Regions from separate parts of the Vibrio tapetis subsp. tapetis genome, predicted to be linked through region 2. Evidence: predicted binding sites of a transcription regulator. Region 2 holds the regulator's gene; the other holds the start of a gene.
What was found. The regulator PurR, encoded in region 2, represses purine synthesis genes. The targets are predictions, from matches to a motif close to TNANGNAAACGTTTNCNTNA.
Positions count from the first base shown of each region.

Region 1: a site for PurR is predicted at 2,583-2,602, ahead of folD (bifunctional methylenetetrahydrofolate dehydrogenase/methenyltetrahydrofolate cyclohydrolase FolD). Genes of this name have one in related genera too.

Region 1 is NZ_LT960611.1:2,154,828-2,165,107, reverse strand. It holds gene VTAP4600_RS09600 (LysR family transcriptional regulator) at 1-58, shown strand, start outside; gene VTAP4600_RS09595 (NupC/NupG family nucleoside CNT transporter) at 288-1,493, shown strand; gene folD (bifunctional methylenetetrahydrofolate dehydrogenase/methenyltetrahydrofolate cyclohydrolase FolD) at 1,656-2,516, opposite strand; tRNA gene VTAP4600_RS09585 (tRNA-Arg) at 2,717-2,793, shown strand; gene VTAP4600_RS09580 (cytochrome-c peroxidase) at 2,873-3,859, opposite strand; gene VTAP4600_RS09575 (helix-turn-helix domain-containing protein) at 4,195-5,085, opposite strand; gene VTAP4600_RS09570 (MFS transporter) at 5,285-6,199, shown strand; gene VTAP4600_RS26200 (MFS transporter) at 6,160-6,489, shown strand; gene VTAP4600_RS09565 (hypothetical protein) at 6,972-7,184, shown strand; gene VTAP4600_RS09560 (alpha-amylase family glycosyl hydrolase) at 7,309-9,288, opposite strand; gene VTAP4600_RS09555 (ABC transporter ATP-binding protein) at 9,338-10,280, opposite strand, start outside.
Region 2 is NZ_LT960611.1:1,717,357-1,727,636, reverse strand. It holds gene glgC (glucose-1-phosphate adenylyltransferase) at 1-134, shown strand, start outside; gene glgA (glycogen synthase GlgA) at 136-1,587, shown strand; gene VTAP4600_RS07655 (alpha/beta fold hydrolase) at 1,902-2,702, shown strand; gene VTAP4600_RS07650 (putative signal transducing protein) at 2,792-3,103, opposite strand; gene VTAP4600_RS07645 (TVP38/TMEM64 family protein) at 3,131-3,817, opposite strand; gene VTAP4600_RS07640 (TfoX/Sxy family DNA transformation protein) at 3,953-4,543, opposite strand; cyclic di-GMP riboswitch class I at 4,658-4,749, opposite strand; gene purR (HTH-type transcriptional repressor PurR) at 4,895-5,899, opposite strand; gene torD (molecular chaperone TorD) at 6,196-6,846, opposite strand; gene torR (two-component system response regulator TorR) at 7,085-7,798, shown strand; gene ltrA (group II intron reverse transcriptase/maturase) at 8,667-9,950, shown strand; gene VTAP4600_RS07615 (IS4 family transposase) at 10,021-10,280, shown strand, end outside.

The DNA.
Region 1 (10,280 bases), 440 kb from region 2:
TTTAGGAGATGAGCCATACTGGGATAGATCGCTACAATCAACGATTCAATTGAATTAGCGAATAAGATAAAAAGCAAACGATTGTTTCTATGGTGGGAAATATTTTTTCCATATGGAAATAGTTGGTAAATACGTTACTGATAATTCTATTAAATCAGTACGTTACTGTTGTTTGAATTTTGTGCTGACCAAGTTGTTTCAAATCATTAACAAGCCTAACTTGCATCTGCTAATTTCGCTCTTACAATGCGCGTCTTTCCTGTTTTATAACCCCAAGAAGACGCGACATGACTTCAATATTAGGCATCATTGCTATTTTATTTACCGCTTGGTTGCTATCAACCAATCGTAAAAATATCCCATTACGCACGGTAGGTTTAGCCTTTCTTTTACAGATATTTTTTGCATACCTGGTTTTATATTTGCCAGCAGGCAAAAATGCGCTTAATAGCGTGACCGGAGCCGTATCTGGCTTGATCGATTACGGACAGCACGGGATTGGGTTCTTATTTGGAGGCTTAGCAGATGGAAGTAATGGGTTTGTTTTCGCCATCAATGTATTGGGTGTGATCATCTTCTTCTCGGCTCTAATTTCAGCACTTTATCACATTGGTTTAATGCCAAGAGTCATCAACCTTATTGGTGGCGCTTTGCAAAAACTTTTGGGCACTGGCCGTGCGGAATCACTTTCGGCGACTGCCAATATCTTTGTTGGCATGATTGAGGCTCCCCTAGTTGTTAAACCTTATCTGAGCAAAATGAGCGACTCTCAGTTTTTTGCCGTGATGACCTGTGGACTTGCTTCGGTAGCGGGTGGCACTTTGGTTGGTTACGCGTCACTTGGCGTGGATTTAAATTACCTGATTACTGCTGCGTTTATGTCTGCTCCAGCAGGGTTATTAATGGCGAAAATCTTGGTTCCGCCAAGCCCGGATGACGTGCAAGTGAATGATCTGGATGACGTTGAGATTCCACGAGCAGCAAATGTTGTTGAAGCGATGGCTGATGGTGCTATGTCGGGTGTACGTATCGCGGTAGCGGTTGGTGCAACGCTGCTTGCTTTTGTTAGTGTGATAGCCCTGTTAGATGGTTTACTAGGTAACGTCGGCTCATGGTTTGGTATTGAGTTGAGCTTTGGCCTAATTATGGGCTACCTTTTTGCTCCTGTAGCTTGGTTACTCGGAATCCCATGGAATGAAGCGATCGTTGCGGGTTCATTGATTGGTAACAAAGTGGTGGTTAACGAGTTCGTTGCGTTTATTCAATTGATGGAAGTGAAAGACCAGTTAAGCGAACATTCGCAAGCCATTGTGACTTTCGCACTATGTGGCTTTGCTAATATTTCCACTATGGCGATGTTAATTGGTGGCCTTGGAAGCATAGTGCCAGAACGACGCACTTATATTTCTAACAATGGCGCTAAGGCGATTACTGCCGGTGTCCTTGCTAACCTAATGAGTGCCGCGATTGCTGGTGTCATTCTTTCAATCTAAAAAATCTAGGGCTGCACGTACTACCGTATTGAAGCGATGTGCGTGTTAGCCTACAAAACACTGGCGTGTAGTACCTAACCGAATCAATGGACGGGTACAAAAAAGGCTCACCGCAAAACGGTGAGCCTTTTTATCATCTGGCTTTTAGTGAGCCAGATTCAGTTATTTATCGCTGTGGTATTGTTCACAAGCAATCATGGTGTTCTCTATCAAGCTTGCCACTGTCATTGGCCCAACACCACCCGGTACTGGTGTAATGAAGCTTGCTTTTGTTTTAGCAACGTCGTACTCAACGTCGCCGATAAGCTTACCAGACTCCAAACGGTTGATGCCTACATCGACCACGATAGCGCCTTCTTTGATCCAAGCGCCAGGGATGAAGTTAGGCTTACCAACTGCCACAACAACAACGTCAGCCTGACGAACGTGATGCTCTAAATCTTTTGTGAAGCGGTGACAAGTTGTCGTTGTACAGCCCGCAAGTAATAGTTCCATTGTCATTGGACGGCCAACGATATTAGAAGCGCCAACTACCACAGCGTGCTTTCCGCGTAATTCAATGTTGTAACGATCGAGTAGCGTTATGATGCCTTTTGGCGTACAAGACCTCAATTTAGGAATTCGTTGACACAAACGGCCCACGTTATAAGGGTGGAAACCATCGACGTCTTTTTCAGGGTGAATGCGCTCTAATACTTGAGTGTCGTCGATTCCTGCTGGTAGTGGCAGTTGAACCAAAATACCGTCGATCTCATTGTCTTGGTTTAATTGATCTACTAGCTCTAGCAGTGCTTCTTGAGTGGAGTCTGCTGGAAGGTCAAAAGATTTAGAAACAAAGCCAACTTCTTCACACGCGCGACGTTTACTACCAACGTAAACTTGAGATGCTGGATCTTGACCAACAAGAACCACGGCAAGACCAGGTGCTCGCAAACCCGAATCAGTACGAGCTTTTACACGAGCCGCTACTTCAGAGCGAACCGTTTGTGAAATCAATTTTCCATCGATATTTTGAGCAGTCATGGTATTCCTTTAGATAATGGGACTAACACTGGCGCACATTGTCGCAAAAAAGTGTGACAAATGCCATTAGGCAATCGATTGCTTTACTAATGAATGCTGTAAAAAGCATCGGCATGGTTTTTTTTTGGCCATTCAGATCAGAATGTTAGATAAACCCGTTGACCTTGGGCGCTCAACTCGTATAATCCTTTCCCTGTAGCGCGCCCTTAGCTCAGCTGGATAGAGCACGTCCCTTCTAAGGATGTGGTCGAAGGTTCGAATCCTTCAGGGCGTACCACATTTAGAAAGCCTGATAACTCCTAGAGTTGTCAGGCTTTTGTCGTTTATGTTTGAAATTAAGAGCTATCGTTAGACATTTATATCTTTGGTCTAGCGGTTTCAATCGTCGATGGAGGCAAGTTAGGCAGTATTACTTGAGGCTGCTCACCTGTTAGAGTTTTCAAGAACTCAGTGATTTTTCCTGATTCATCTTTAGTTAGCTTCTGGCCTAACTGAATGTTTGCCATAAGCTCTACTGCTTGTTGAAGATCCCATACTGAGCCATCATGAAAGTACGGATAGGTTAGTTCCACATTTCTAAGAGTTGGTACCTTAAACACGAATTTATCGAATTCTTCTCCTGTAATAGCTTTACGCCCTTCATCAGGGTTTTTAGTATCAAATGGTTTTACTAGCCCCATTTTTTGATACATTTCACCTCCTGCCAATGGACCACTATGACACGCTGTACATCCTTTCGATTTAAACAGTTGATAACCTTCTAACTGAACGGACGTTAATGCGCTATCGTCACCTTGTAGCCATTTATCGAATTGTGCATTGGGTGTGCGTAGTGTTTTTTCAAATGTTGCAATGGCATCGGTCACTTCAGTGATTCCGAAATCTTCTGTGTTGTAAGCTTGTTTGAACCAAGTACGGTATTCAGGGATAGACTTAAGAGTATCGATAGCGAGTTCATGAGTTAGCGCCATTTCTAGCGGATTTTCAATTGGACCGGCCGCTTGAGCTTGCAAATTTTCCGCGCGTCCATTCCAAAACTGTACAAAGTTTAAGTCAGAGTTGAATACAGTTGGAGAGTTAATCGGACCGATAGCCCATTTGTACCCGATAGAGCTTGGGAGGTTATCTACACCACCTTTTGCTAGGTTGTGGCATGAGTTACAAGAGATGGTATTGGAAGCAGAAAGCCTTGGCTCAAACCATAAGGTTTTGCCTAATTCTACTTTTTGGATATTTAAACCATCAACCATCTTGATGACTTTAATCGGTTCTTGATCTTGGCGTTGAGCATATGCGTTTATTGATATGAAGGCTAAAACACATACTGTGAGTTGCTTATTCATAGTTTCTTCCTTGGCTGGTTCGTATTTTCTCACTAGAGTTACACATTTATTTTTATGTGCTTTGGTTGGTAAGTTAGAGCAAGCCAATAAAGGAATAAAACGCAAATTCTCGATGGGTTTTATGACAAAAATCGATATTAAAATTGGTCGAGTTCATACAATGCGTAAAATATGGCTTTGAAGGGGTTTACAACATTTTCTTTACATAATGGGGGGTATTTCTTATCGTATTGCTCTTTGATTTAAATCAATATGATGCTTGTAGCCAATTAAAAGTATAGTCGCAATTGGACTATTTATTGGAGGAATTCCCCCTAAACTTGGTCACTATGCTGCTATCGATTAAACTGTACTCGAAAGTCCCTTGGTGTCATGCCCTTCATGGTTCTAAATTGACGATTAAAATTGGACAAATTAGTAAAGCCAGATTGTTCTGCGACTAGCGAGATAGGGACTTGAGAATTGACTAACAATTCACACGCCTTACCTATTCGGAAGCTTTTCAAGTGCTCAGAAAAACTCTCATTGAAGTGTCGTTCAAATAAGCGATAAACCGAGCTTTCGCTCATGTGAAGTACACGACTGCAATCGCGGATCTTGATGGGATCTTGATAGTTATTTTCCAAGTATTGCCGAGCGAGTTCGACTTTCTTATGTTGTTCGTTATCTTCAAAATGCTCTGTGGCTCCATAACTTCGAGCCGACATCTCTATACTTTTATTGTCATCAGCGAGTAAGGTTAAACTCTCTATTAAGCGTAAAAACTGGTGATGTGGTGCAAGTTCGTTAATGCCCGACAGCAGTTGGTAGACTTTATCGGAAGTGACTTTGCTAAATTGCAAACCATGGCCTGAGCGCCGGAGTATGCTCTTGAATAACGCGAATTCCGGAGCGCTGTTAAGGATTGACTCAATCCAGGCATGGCTGAACCATAAGATCAGTGAATGTTGAGGCTTGTCTTCTGAACCGTCTATTTTACCCGCCACCATATGCGGTAATCCTGGGCCATATAAGACCAAGGTATTGTGAAATATTGGTCCGATGTAGTCCCCGACAAAGCAAGTCCCTTGAAATGCATCCCATGGATCGCGGTAAATGACCAACTCGTATTCACTGTGATAATGCCATGGGCATTGAAACTCAGCCTTAGGTACTGAACAGCAATACTCCTTCACCATCCAGTTGAAATTGTTTTTACTGCTTATGCTTTCTATACGCGGTTTCATGACGTGCCTTAATCGTTATCTCATCAATAATATATATTATTCATTCAATAATTGACGGTAATTTGGGAGAAAAGTATCAATTGACGACGGATTCCTATCAATAATGCGAGTCGTTCTTGATTAAAATGAACGCAAATCATGGGTGTGGCCACACTTGATGGAATGTTAATTGTTTATTTAATCAAACAACGGAGGCCGTATGTTTGCTGACAGAACCGCTATGCTATTTATTTTGACTACCTTTGCATCAGGCTTGTGTGGCTCATTTTTCTATCCTCTCTCAAGTGTTTTTATGGTTGAGCATTTGGGCGCAACCCCTTACATGCTAAGTGCGTATATGATCTTAGCGGTCGTAAGCTCGGTTGTGATGTCTCAGTTTATTGCTTACAACTCCGATAAAAGTTGGCGACGAAAAAGAATCTTGCTGGTGGCGTTTAGCTGTTATTTCATCACCGTGGTGAGCTTCGCCTTTTTAGATAATTATTATCTTGCTGTTGGTATTGCTTTCTTTTTCGGAAGCGTAAGTGGGGCTATTTACGGTCAATTGTTTGCTCTTGGGCGCGAGTACGCCGATGAATATTTGAAAGAAAATGGGGTGACATTTCTCTCTACGATGCGCGCAGGGATGGCGGTCGCATGGGTATTCGGCCCGCCGATTGCGTTTGTTTTAAAAGGGGCATTTGGATTTTCCGCGTCGTTCATGGCGTCGGGGTTGATGGTCGTCGTTACTATTGTTGTGGTGTACTTTTTTCTGCCTGATGGTGAAACAACAAAGGAGACGTCGACTGCTGAAAAAGTCGATTTTAAATGGTATCAAAATGGGCCTATTTTATTGCTAAGTGCAGCTTTATTGGCGATGTTCGCTGCAAATAATCTATATATTACCTCTATGCCACTGTATTTTAGCCAAGAGTTGAGTGTCGGGGCGAGTTGGGCGGGGATGCTTTTTGGTTGTGCGGCGCTTTGCGAGATCCCAGTTATGCTTAAAGCGGGTCGACTGTCTGAAAGGTTTGGTGTGTATCGGCTGCTGTTGGTGGCTTCTGCTGTTGGTGCGACCTTTTTATGGGCATGCTTATGTCGAGCCAGATGTGGCAGTTTTTTGCGCTGCAGATAGTCAACGGAATATTCATCGGAATCATTGCGACTCTCGGTATGGTTGCGCTGCAGGACAGAATGAAACATCAACTCGGTGTTGCGTCGACATTATTTTCAAACTTGATGCAGGTGAGTATTTTGCTGTCTAGCGTTTCAGTAGGGCTAGTCGCACAAAAATATAATTACTATACAACTCTTTATGTGAGCTTTGGCGCGACCGCATGTGCTTTTCTGTTGATGGGCTATTTTTACTTAACGTTTTGTAAGAAGAGCTCTGTGAAGGACAAGCTAGTATTAAAGCGCTCTTAGCGCCAAAAAGAAGTAATAATGCTCGAAATTCAGTGGGTTGATTTCGAGTATTTTTGTTGGTTTAGTGAGCGCTCTGTTGTTGTGAAATAATTTAAATAATCGCTTTACAAATTGAAACTCTTATGGGATAGTCCTCCCCGCTCTGATAGCAGAGCCATTTATTGAAAGAAAAAAGTAAAGCAAAACCCTCCAACTTCCTCGTAGTAGCAGTTCTAGTGTTTCCCTTAGCTTCAAATTCAGATTCGATAATTTTTATAACCCGTTAAAATATGTGTGCAAGATAGCAATCGCTTGTTCTGATCCTTCGACTTATTTCCTGTTAAGGAAGTACCAGTCGGTGAGTTCTGAGCCTGTTATTTAATGCTATTCAAAATGCGTATTTCAATAATTAATTTAAGAGAGGACAAATATGGCACGTTCAGCCGGTCGTAAGAGATTCTGGTTTCAAAAAAACCACAACGTAAGCAAAAAATAAGAGAGATATGACAGTAGATTTTAATATTAGAGAAAACAACGTCTTCTGGACGTCGAAAATGCACCAACTCAATAGCGATATCTTAAAGAGGCACGTGCTGGTACTTGGAAAAGTTTCAGATATTGACCTTGAATTTCACTATTGCCAACAATCAGGTAAAGGACAAATCCTGAATAGAAAAGGACGCCAGCTAGGCAGCTTTATGGTTCAAAGCGCTTAACTGACGTATTCGTAGATTAAACATCACTTAAAAATACCCAATATTCATGCGTAATCACGGCGCATAATTTGGATATTTTCTTACCAACGTAACCTTTACATTAATAGTCTAAACAGACCATTGATTAAAAGGCGCCAGTGCTCGATGTTACTTGACTGCTGTTGAACGTATTATTCGCACCACTTTGCCATTCTACCGATGCGGTAGGATTAGCTTCTGAACGTTTCAAACATTTCCATTCGATATTCGCGGCACTAGGGACTGAAATCGTTGCCTGCCAAGAAGGGTAGTTTGTCGGTGTGAGTTTAATGGCACCTGCTGGCAACCAACTGCCTAATTGAGTTTGATTACCCACTGCGTAAACGCTTTGCCCGAATGAAGTCTGGCCGTTGTTACATGTGAAGGTCACATCAACAAGATTGGTTTCATCACTGCCTTTAGCGTGTAAAACAATAGATTCATTTTGGTCTAAATGAAGTGTTGCTGCGCCAGATGTTACCGAGACAACATCACTACCTACCAAACTGGTGTAAGAGCCATTCGCTAAGCCAAGGTTTGCGACATTAATTGACTGATTGTTGCCTTTATTAACAGCAACGACAACGACGTCATTTCCTGATTTACGTTCATAAACAAGGATATCGTCATTAACCCAACGTTGCGTATAGCTGCCTTTTTGAATGGCAGGGCTGACTTTTCGTAGATCGGCTAGCGCTTTAATGATTCCAAATGCTTCGGTGGTTTCATCAAAACTTGGCATTTTTTCACGGTTGTAAGGGTCACTTCCCACTTGGCCAAATGCGTTCGTGGTAAAGTTTGCCGCATATTGTTCAGTACCATAGTAGATGGCTGGGATCCCTCGGACGGTCATAGTGACGACTAAGCCCAACTCGACACGCTTTTTAGCAAAATCAGCAGACTGATTACCCCCTTGTTCACTATTGCCAGGGCCAAAAGTACTTGCGTTTGAGCGCAATGCGGTCGAGATTCGCGCCATGTCGTGGTTATCCAAAAAGACCACTTGCCAATCATCACTGCTAAATACGTTTGAACGTTTTACTAAATAGTCGTTAAGGGTCTGCATCGTATTACCCGGACGATTAGTAAGCAGACGCTCCATCGTATCTCGGTAACCAAAATCGAGAAGGGCAGAACCTGAAGTGTTTGCGTAATCAATCGCGTAACCATCGATCCCTTCCGTTGTATTAGCACTGGCTCCGAACCACTCACCAAAGAAGTAGAATCCTTCGCGGCCGATTGTTTTTGAGTAATCGTAAATGTCGGTTGTCCATTTCTGGATGAACGCTTTATCCATATGTTTAATTGCATCGATTCGAATTGCATCGACACCGGCATCTATCCAAAACTTGGAACCGTCTAATAGATACTTATAAACGGCCGGGTTTGCTTGATTGAAATCCGATAAGTTAAATAAGTTGTAGTTACGGACTTGATTCCAGTCAGTCCAGTCAGTAACGCCACCGTTGTGGTGATACCAGTCAGTACCAGCAGCAACGTCTGTTTGATAGTTCGTTATGTATTGTCCATCGCGATATAGAGCGCCGTATTCGTTTTCATCATTACCACTAGAATGGTTAGGTGCGTAGTCCAAGACCATTTTCATGTTGTACTCAGAACTGTGCATCTTAGCGGTGAGCTCTTTGAAGTCATCCATTGTGCCAAGGTGCTCGTCTACGCGGAAAAAGTCGCGCCCCCAATAACCATGGTATCCGGCGCCGCCGTGTTTATCTGTGTTGTCTGCGTTATCAACGGGTGGAGTAATCCAAATAGCGGTTACGCCCATCGACTTTAGGTATGGCAGTTTATTAATAAGGCCACGGATGTCTCCACCAACGTATTTCTTGAGGTTGTTGGGGTCATAAGTTGCAGGGTTATTACCTGTGTTGTTCGCGGAATCACCATCACTAAAACGATCTAAAAAAACAAAGTAGATTGTCTCTTGTCGGAAGTCTAAAAATGTCTCACTGGCTTGAGCTTGACTTGCTGAAGCCAAGACCGAGTTCGTATCTACAACATTTGCCATTGATGCACTCGCGGCCAAAGAGGCCAGTATCGCGGTGCATAATATGGTTGTTTTTTTCATGGTGATTCCCCCGAATCAGTTTAGTTAAAAAGCGATAAATTGGTTTCCATTAAATCGTAAGGTTCTGTTCTGATATAAAATCAAATATGTGGCAAAACTCCGTATTTAGATTAAATCGGAATTTCTTACCAATATCTGAGGTGGTGATATCTTGGTTGTTCACTCTGGCGATCAGCTCTTTTCCGCCAATTTTGAAGTAAAGATATTTCTCGTTACCCATATTCTCAACAACCGTTAATTCGCCTTCAAATGCATTGAATGAGTCGCCTTCTTCTGCCAAAGAGATATGTTCAGGGCGAATACCAAAACAGACGGGCTTATTAATAAAGTCTTGCAGTTTGGTTTGCTTATCGAGTGGAATGTACATGCGCACATCGGGCGCAATTTCAACAAACGTGTCCTCGCCAGATTGACGTAAAACGGTGTCGACCAAGTTCATGGCAGGAGAACCAATGAAACTGGCGACAAATTTGTTTTCAGGGCGGTTATATAAATTAGATGGCGTGTCGACTTGCATGATTTTGCCTTGGTTTAGCACGCAAATTCGATCGCCAAGGGTTAAGGCTTCCGTCTGATCATGGGTTACGTAGATCATGGTCGCTGGATTGCCTTCCTCTTTGAGAGACTGGTGGAGTTGAGCGATTTTAACTCGCATTGATACACGCAGCTTTGCATCCAAATTAGATAAAGGCTCATCGAAAAGAAAGACTTCTGGCTTACGCACAATAGCGCGACCAACCGCGACTCGTTGACGTTGCCCGCCAGACATCTCTTTTGGCTTTCTATCCAGTAAGTCCGTTATTTCAAGTTTTTCAGCGGCTTCTTCAACACGCTGCTTGATTTCTTCTTTCGACTTTTTCTGCATTTTTAGGCCAAATGCCATGTTGTCGAATACGGTTTTATGTGGGTACAAGGCATAGTTTTGAAATACCATCGCGATACCACGATCTTTGGGAGGAAGTGTATTAACGATTTGATTACCGATAAACACT
Region 2 (10,280 bases):
CAATCATTGATAAGAATGTTGAGTTTGCACCGGGCACCGTTATTGGTGAAGATTTAGAACTAGACGCACAACGATTCCATGTTTCTCCTGATGGCATTGTTGTCGTTAAGAAAGGGATGAAAGTTGGATTCTAAGATGGATCGATTGAACATTTGGTTTACAGTATCTGAAGCTGAAGGCTTGATCAAAAGTGGAGGCTTAGCCGATGTGGCTAAGGCTCTGCCGAAAGCGCTTCAAGGGTTAGGTCACGAGGTTGCGATTGTACTTCCTGCGTATCAAAAACTGCCAGGTAAGTCGGACGCGCAAGTTGTCCTCTCTACAGAGTTGGATTTTTGGCCTCATATTGGCTATCAAGTCCGCAAGTTGTCGCTTGATGGTGTGGATGTTTATGCGGTTGAGTGCGACAAGTACTTTGATCGACCTGAACTCTATGCGCAAGCGAATCAAGCTTATGCCGATAACGGCGAACGTTTTGGCTTTTTCGCTTCTGCTTGTCTAGATATGTTGCCAAAACTGGGCATTAATCCAGACATCATTCATGCAAATGATTGGCATACAGGGCTAATACCATTCTTACTAAAAACACGTTATGAGCATGATGAGCGTTATCAGCATATTCGTAGTGTGTTAACAGTACATAACGCCATCTTTAAGGGTATTTATTCTTACGATGAGCTTGAGATCATCCCAGAGCTTAATCTGTCGGGAATGGATCACCTGCAATATGGTTATGGTCATGTCAGTATGCTTAGAGCAGGCGTTGCCTTTGCTGACAAAGTAAATGCAGTCAGTCCCAACTACGCTGCAGAACTAATGACACCGCTTGGTTCACACGGAATGGTCGATGATTTTGTTCATCGTAGTGCTGACTTATACGGCATTGTTAATGGTTGTGATTACAGTGAGTGGAGCCCGGTAACGGACAAACACTTACCTGCTAATTACAAGCCAACATTAACGAGTATGGTGAAAGGCAAAGCGCTGAATAAGCGTTGTCTGCAAGAAGAAGTCGGGTTACAAACAGAAAAATTGCCAGTATTTGGTATGGTTTGCCGTCTGACGCATCAGAAAGGCTTCCACTACATATTGCCAATTTTAGAGCAGTTTCTTCGTAATGACGTCCAGTTGGTTATCGTTGGTACGGGTGAACCAGAAGTGGCTCAGCAACTGCATCAAGTGGCGAAACAGTTTCCGACTAAATTCGCTTTTATCGAAGCTTACGATAACCGTCTAGCTCATTTAGTTGAAGCAGGTTCGGACTTCTTCTTGATGCCTTCAGAGTTTGAAGCGTGTGGTTTGAATCAAATCTACAGCATGTCTTACGGAACATTGCCAATCGTACGTGCGGTCGGTGGCCTTAAAGACACAGTGGTGGACTATGATCAGAGCCCAAAACAAGCAACAGGTTTTAGCTTCGACGAGCCAGAGCCTCTCGCGTTGTTAGCGGTTATGCAAAGAGCGTTGATTTTGTATCTTCAGCAACCTGATGAAATGAAACGCGTTCAGTTACATGCCATGAACACAGACTTTAGCTGGATCGATTCGGCTAAGCTGTACGATGAGATGTACCGCGCTGCATTAAGATAGAACGACCAATGTTCCTATTAGAAGGCCTCCTTGCGAGGCCTTTTTTATATCAGTAAGCCTAATCGCTCTAGATATCACGAAATGACGCAATTTGTTGCAATATGGTTGGCGAAGTAAGTCGGTATGAATTGTGGTTCGTTAACCTGAAAGACATAAGAAAATGAGTAACTTAAATTTGAAAGTGATCAATATGTAGCGCGTGAAAGCTTCGGTACTAGGTTATGCACCTAGGCATTGCTGTTACACTGCCTTTTATATGTGGTAGTATTTTGCAATCAATATAAGTACTAAAATAAATAGATAAGCATATTTGAATGTCTGACGCCTTGCTGTTCCATAAAACTTACCTTCACCCAACGAGTAAACACTGGGTGGTATTCGTCCATGGTGCGGGCGGAAGCTCATCTATTTGGTTTAAACAAATCAAAGCCTATCGAGAGCACTTCAACTTAGTGTTGGTGGATCTACGTGGACACGGTCGTTCACACCAGCTTATAAAAGACATCATTAATAGCGACTACACGTTCAAAGATGTATCGCAGGATGTGTTGAAAGTCATGGATCATTTAAAGATCCAATCAGCGCACTTTGTCGGAATGTCTCTTGGAACGATCATCGTGCGCAATGTCGCTGAAATCGCAGCTGAAAGAGTATCAAGTATGGTACTTGGTGGCGCGGTAACACGGTTTAACGCTCGCTCTCAAGCCTTGGTAAAACTGGGGGATTGGAGCAAGAATATTTTGCCATATATGTGGCTGTATCGCTTATTTGCTTATATCGTTATGCCTCAGCGTAGTCAAAAAGAATCACGGCATTTATTCATCCGAGAAGCAAAAAAATTATGCCAAAAGGAATTCAAACGCTGGTATACCTTGGCTGCGGATGTGAATCCGTTAATGCGTTACTTTAAAGAGCAAGATATCCCTATACCGACGCTTTATCTTATGGGGGATAAAGACTACATGTTTATCCAACCGGTAAAAGAGATGGTAAAAGTACACAAGAAAAGTGCGTTGATCGAGATTCCAAATTGCGGTCACGTCTGTAATGTTGAAAAGCCGGAAGCCTTTAACAGGCAATCAATCGCCTTTATTCAGCAGCACGCTTGTTCATAACGTTACGGTACTCTTTTCCCCAAACCTGAGTACCGTCTCTGCTTTCTCTGCTTTCTCTGCTTTACTTAGCCTTTAGCCCTAATCATTCCCTACAAATCTTGTGAGCCACAATTCCAACAGCAAGAAAATTGCGGTTCAATCGACTCGCCGCATTGTTTGCACAACCACGGCGTTTGCCCATTAGACGTTGAGTCCAAATATTGCTGTATGAGGCTTAATGATAGCTGGTGTTGGCTTTCATTTAACAACCATACATAAGGCTCACTGTTCTCCCCGAAAGGCAGTTCGCCTTGAAGGCCAAACAAGCCTTCTCCGCGAACTTCACACTCTATCCCTTGCGTCTTGAGTAGCTCGCAAACAATGTGCGCTTCCGGCGGGATTGTGGCGGAAAATAATTTCATACTCTCTCTCGTTTTATTATCGTTCTGCTAGCTGGCTTTTTTTTGTACAGACGACTGTACTTTCCCCATGATCCACTTAGCGGCGACTGGGAAAACGCCCAATAATGCGAAGGATAATAGAACAGTAGGGGAGACAATACCGGATAAGCTTTCTATTTGAGCCAATTGCGTGCCTGCGTTGATAAATACTGCAGTGCCAGGGAGCATGCCGAGTTGGCTTACAAAATAGAATTGCAGCGTTTTTATTGGTGTTAATCCCATGACGAGGTTAATCAAGAAGAATGGAAAAACAGGGATTAAGCGTAGGCTAAATAGGTAGAATGCCCCATCTCGCTTAACCCCTTCATTAATGGTTTCTAACTTGGCGCCAAATCGATTTTGTACCCAGTCGCGTAGTAGATAGCGGCTACTCAAAAACGCCAATGTTGCGCCAAGCGTACTGGCGAAAGAAACTAAGATAAGTCCGGTGGTAAAACCAAATAGTGCGGCGCCGAGTAGGGTAATTACGGTAGCTCCGGGTACAGAGAAGGCGGTGACTAATACGTATAATGCGAAGTAACTTAACGCTGAAACAATGAAATTGTTTTCAATAAACTCACCTAAAGCAACTTGTTGGGCTTTAGCGTTTTCAAGCGTTAGGTGTGGACCAAAATTGATCGCCAATACCACGATTACAGCGATGAAGACTATCCCTAAAATGATCTTCTTGTTCATATTTACGTCCTGTTTAGAAAAGTTGTATAAATCTTAATAAGTATGACAGAGGAAATAGGATAAAACTTTCATTTGATACAAAAAAAACCGCGAGCTTGTCAGTTCGCGGTTTTTTGTTGTTCATATTATGTCGACCTAATTTAGCTGATCGATGAGCTCGTCTCTGCGTTGTTTCGGGATGACTGACCAGTGTGTGCCGTTAATAGCGCCTTCAAGCGCCCACAATAGCTCGAATCCAACATCTCCGGTGTGCGTTTGGCTAATTGCTTGATAAGCTTTAGCTGCACCGTGAGTGCGTAAATCGTCGGCACTATTGATTCCGGCTTTCTTAAGCATTCTTTCAGTACCTAAACGCAGGTTAGGTAAATCTTTTAAACGAGTTGGTTTCACCTCGGCTTGCTTGAGCTTTTCGGTATTTGCAACCGTGAGAGCCTTAAGTGCAATATCGAGGATATCTTGAGGCGTTTCCCACATCTGAAAAGGTAATGCAAAATACTTGGTAACGACGGGAAAACCACGCTTTTTATAGACATAAGGCTGAAGACCTTGTTGCTTAAATGTCAGCGCATTGGCTGCATCAGCCCTTATGTGAAGAGTATCGTTTACGACCAAAGCAAACATAGTATTGTCTGCAAAGACACCAAAGCCACCAAACATAGAGCGAGATTTTATCTTCCCTAAAGTCTCAAATAGCTTAAGTGAGTTTTTTAATATCGGTTTATCCATGCTAATAATCTCGGTTTAGAAACAACGTCACCAAAATCAGGTCCGAGAAGTGAGCAAAACTATGCGAGTGTTATATAAGCCACAAGGTAGCTATATAAATTTTGCATATTTGCCATCGGCGACCCCACTACCATACCAATAATACATATTGATTTAGGCCGGAAGTTTTGCGTCCTACTTTTTCAAGTAGTTTGCCCTGTGCGTGACAATAAAATCATAGTGAAAAATCGGAACAAACATCACAATTGAGGTTTCTTAATGTGACATTGGTTCAAATAAGAGTGCCTACAATATGAAACAGCCCTCGCATATGAAGCAAGGGCCATTAAATATGAATTAATCTGCTATTTGCTAGATTAATCTTTTGACGGATTGACGTTCAACAATCTCGGGGTGCATTTCAAACACTCGTTTGTCATGTTCTTTATCTTTAATGCGTTCAAGCAAGATCTCAAAAGCTGTTTTACCAACACGACGTTTAGGTTGGTGTACCGTGGTGAGTGGCGGTGAAAAGTAACCAGAGACTTCAATATTATCGTAACCAATAACAGAGATATCGTCAGGAACGCTCAGGCCTTTTTCTTGAAGACGACTTAAGAGTCCAAGAGCCATGGTGTCATTGAAGCAAAAAACCGCGGTTGGGCGTTGTGCCATAGCAATGATTTTATCCGCTGCGACAACCGCCATATCACATTCGAAATTACCTTCAATGATGTGATCTTCTTGGAACTCAATGTTTGCTTCGGCTAGAGCGCGTTTATAACCGGCTATACGCTCGATGCAGGCGAGTTTGTCTAAGTGGCCACTTAAACAAGCGATGTCTGTGTGTCCGTGATCAATTAGGTATTTCGTTGCTAGATACCCACCTTCTTCAGAGTTATCGATGATCTTATCTGCATGAGAGCTTTCAGGGCCCCAGTCCATGATTACTTTTGGAATGTCAGCGTGAGAATCAAGCATTCCACGAAGTTCTTCCGTTAAATCTGAACACATGACTAATATGCCGTCTACACGTTTCTCAGCGAGCATACGGATATAATCTCGTTGCTTTTCGTAGATACCACCAGTATTACACAGAATCAAAGTGTAGCCTTGACGGTAGCAGTAGCTCTCAACACCGTCGACAACTTCGGCGAAAAATGGGTTGGTAGACTGAGTTACTAGCATGCCGATCGTACGGGTCGTATTACACTTAAGGCTGCGTGCGACAGCGCTTGGGGCATAATTTAGTTCTTCTACTGCTTTGTTTACTCGCTCTTGCGTTGCTTCAGCAACAAAACGAGTTTTATTAATTACATGTGAAACCGTAGTAGTCGATACACCGGCAATACGCGCAACATCTTTAATCGTGGCCATAAAAATTTCCTGTCGAGTCAGCACCGTATGAGTATTAGTTTAATGGAGGGCTGACCAAATATAATTAATGCAAAAAATAAAACCGCTCAATATAGGCGGTTTTCATGGAACTGGCGTGTTTTCATATTTTATCGTTTGCGATCACAATTTTAGACCGATTCAAACACTCTGACAACGTTATTTGTTTCAAAACGACGATGTATTCATTAAAACAGTGAATTCAGGAATGAAAAATGATAACGAGAGATGACCAAAATGAAGGGAGAGGGCCGTATTTTCGACCCTCTAGATGTCTTTTACTGCTCGCCTGAAATGTATTCACAATCAAGCTTAAGGAAGGCAAGCAACAGCTGTGCTACTGCGGCATAAAACCCAAATTCATCGAATTGGCGGCATTTTGCGTTAAATGATGGAACCCAAGTCAGCATGTGTTGTTCGATAAATTGTTTTTGTTCCAGTAAAGCCAACTCAAAGTCGTTTTCATTGTCGATTTCGTTAGAACGCACGATTAGGTTACCAAGGAAGTCGAGCTCTAATGCGAGATGATCGGCAGGTTCATTAAAGCCTTCTTGCTTGGTAATGTTTTTGTCTTTCATCAGTTGCTCCATTGCCAGAGCAGGTTTACCGTTTAACAAACCTTCAGTGCCAATATACAAGGAGGCATAAGGGAGTGCCGCATTTTTGGCGGTAGCTAAGAACAAACCACAAAAGTCGGCGGACAGTTCTAGTTGAACATCGGCACGGTCTTGCAGTTGGTTAAGCGAGTTAATCAGCGCGGATGTCGCCTCTGTTAACTGAGGGTTTTCACCTAAGCCAGAAATAAAGCCTCTGATCTCAGCTGTATGGTACGCCGTTAATTCATCTTCAGTTAGTTCACGCGCAAATAGGCTCGATAGCCACCAATATATCTCTGCCCGTTTTTCGTTGAACGCTTTAGCTTCTTGCATAGGGATAACTCTCATAAAGAACTGACAAGGTGATTCTAACGGATTAAGATGAACAGAACTAATCCAAAATATGTTAAATAATGAAAGCTTATTGCTGATTATTAACCCAGGCTGTCAAGGTTGCTCTGAATCAATAAAAGCTAAAAAAAATGGTTATTTTAGTCTATTCGCTAGATATGTAACGGATTGTGAATAGAATAAATAGAGAGTGTAGATAAAAATATTATAAGTGGTGTAGATGAGCTATCACGTTTTAGTCGTAGAAGATGATGTGGTCACACGTAGTAAGCTGGCGGGTTACTTCCAAAATGAAGGTTATACCGTGAGCGAAGCTGAAAATGGCGAACAGATGCGTGCCATTTTGGGTGAGTACTCCATAGATTTGGTGATGCTAGATATTAACCTTCCTAGCGAAGATGGGCTAATGCTGACGCGAGAACTTCGTAGCCAGTCTAACATTGGCATCATACTGGTTACCGGTCGTACAGACAGCATTGATAAAATTGTTGGTTTGGAGATGGGCGCAGACGATTACGTTACCAAGCCCTTTGAATTGCGAGAATTACTCGTTCGGGTTAAGAATTTACTTTGGAGAATTTCGTTAGTATCGGAAGCTTCTTCACGTGATATTCAAAAAGAAGAATCAGGACAACTTGTGCGTTTTGGTGAATGGACATTTGATGTTCAAAGAAGATCATTAAGTTGCAATGGAGAGCCGGTCAAGCTGACAAAGGCTGAGTACGAATTGCTTGTTGCCTTGTCATCTTATCCGAACAAAGTGTTAAGTCGTGAACGGATTTTGAATATGATCAGCCATCGTGTCGACGCCCCTAACGATCGTACTATCGACGTATTGATTCGTCGAATGAGAGCCAAGATGGAACAGGATCCTAAAAATCCACAAATCTTCGTAACGGTTCATGGTGAAGGCTATATGTTTGCGGGTGATTGACCTCGTGAGCCCTTCTAGTAAATGAGCCATAAAAAAACCGAGATGATTATCTTAATGCCGATCGTTTAGCTACTTGAACGATCCTCCAGAGGCCTCATAATCGGTCGTAACGTAAGTTACGGCCGATTTTTGTTTGCCCAGCGAAGCTGGCAAACCCATTAGGCTGAAAGAAGCCTAAATCACCCTGATTGAGGGGAAGATAATCCGAATCGCAAGGGCGTTGCTGGCCAACGGCAGGGTTTGAAGGAAGCGATAGGAAGTTAACAGTACACAACGAAAGTGAACCTGATTCGGCAATTTAGGTGGGTAAGCGTGCAAAATAGCGTGAAGCCCGATACTCAATCAGACCTAGATTGTGCTTGAGGGTGGCATTGTTAACAGGGAGCCAGTGCAGTAACTGGGGAAGCCTGACACCACATCCGAGCAAACGTCGGAAGCATAAACTCAAGGCGAGAGCCAAGATCTATGTTGGTGCGAGGTGGCAGATGAATCCGTAGTAGTGAGTAAAGCTCGGCCGGTGAAGCCCAGTAATGGTGTGGAGGATAAAACTGAGCTGACCATCAGTAACACGTCTGATGGGACAACATTTTGCCAAAAGCAATCTGGTGTTGCGAAGGGATGAAGTACATTTTAAGTCTGTGATGAGCAGATGTTTTTTTTCAGTGGTATACAAGTTGATTAGCTATCGAGGTATTCCGTCTCGGTCTTTGTGAAAGCAAAGCACTGAAGCGAGAAACCGTACAAGGGAGTAACTCTGACTCACTCTAGTAAATTGCCATTGAGCTAGAAGGCTAGAGAGTGGAGTGAAATACACCAACACTGTGAGAGAGCATTTGTCCCCACACGGCACACAATCTAAAGGAAAAAGTTGAGAGTTTACTACAGTTTATATGGTCACTTGCTCCACAAAGAGCGACTCTATAAAGGATTTAAAAAAGTGTGGAAAGCGAAAGGCGCGGCCGGAATAGATAGGCAGAGCCTAAGCGACTACGCCCAAAATCTGAGTGATAACCTAGATCAACTTCTTCTGGAACTCAAAACCAAGCGATACACCCCTCAACCCGTCAGACGGGTAGAAATACCGAAAGATGATGGTGGGGTGCGATTACTTGGGATCCCAACAGTACGGGATAGAGTTGTCCAACAAGCTCTAAATGATCTATTAACCCCAATCTTCGAAGAGCAGTTTCACCCATCCAGCTTTGGGTATAGACCGAATCGAAGTTGTCACGATGCTATAAACAAAGCGACGATGTTCATCCGTCGATACGGAATGCAACACGTCGTAGATATGGACTTATCGAAGTGCTTCGATAAGCTCGACCACGAGCTTATTCTAAAAAGCATTAAGAAACGAGTCACAGACAGTAGCGTACTGGAGCTCATCAAACAGTTCCTGAAAAGTGGCGTAATGGTTGATGGAGAGTGGCAGCATACCGAGATAGGTAGTCCGCAAGGTGGAGTAATAAGCCCACTGATAGCGAACATCTATCTGGATGCGTTTGATCAAGAGATGCGAAAGCGAGGACATCGAATAGTCCGTTATGCCGACGACATACTGATCTTCTGTCGCAGCCGTAAAGGTGCAGAAAATGCGCAAGTACAGGCAACGAAGGTCCTGGAAAAACAGCTCAAGTTAACGGTGAACGAAACCAAATCACACATAGCGCACAGCGGCGAAGGTGTGAAATTCCTTGGAATAGAAATCGGTAGCCATTATAGCCGTATTCAGCCAAAGAAAATGTCGACGTTCAAAGGAAAGTTGAAGCGAGTGACAAGACGCAATGGCGGTAAGCCATTGTTAGAAGTCATTAAACAACTGAATCCACTTCTGAGAGGGTTCAGCCAGTACTTTCGAATAGCGAATGCCAACAGGGAGTTTAAGAAACTGGCCGCGTGGTTAAGGCGAAGACTTCGCAGCGTCCAATTACGATTATGGAAAAAACCGACCCGACTCCACCGCAGGCTAAGACAGCTAGGTTACGAAGGGTCATTCAGGTATATCTGTATGGATAGTTGGAGAAATGCTGCGAGTCCATTAGCCAGTTACTCGATGCCAAATCAATGGTTTAACGACCTTGGATTAGTGAATCTTGAACACGTTAGGACAGGATATGTGTTCAGCCATTATGCTGAATGGAAATGTGCATGAGCCGTATACGAGGTCCGTACGTACGGTTCTGTGAGAGGGATGAGGCGGAGACGCCTCACCCTACTCGATTATGTCTGAGTTTTCAAAAGAGTTACAGGTTACCGCAGAGTTTTGCCACGAACGTCCAATCGATGTGTTTAATAAACACATTCCTTGGGAATGGGTTGAAGAAGCTGTTCAACAAACTGGACGAGTATCGCTCAGAAAGCGACGCCTCCCCGCAGAGCAAGCTGTTTGGTTAGTATTAGGGATTGGGCTCCAACGTAATCGCTCCATTCAAGATGTCTGCGACAAGTTGGAGTTAGCATTCCCTGATGTAGATGGTGAACT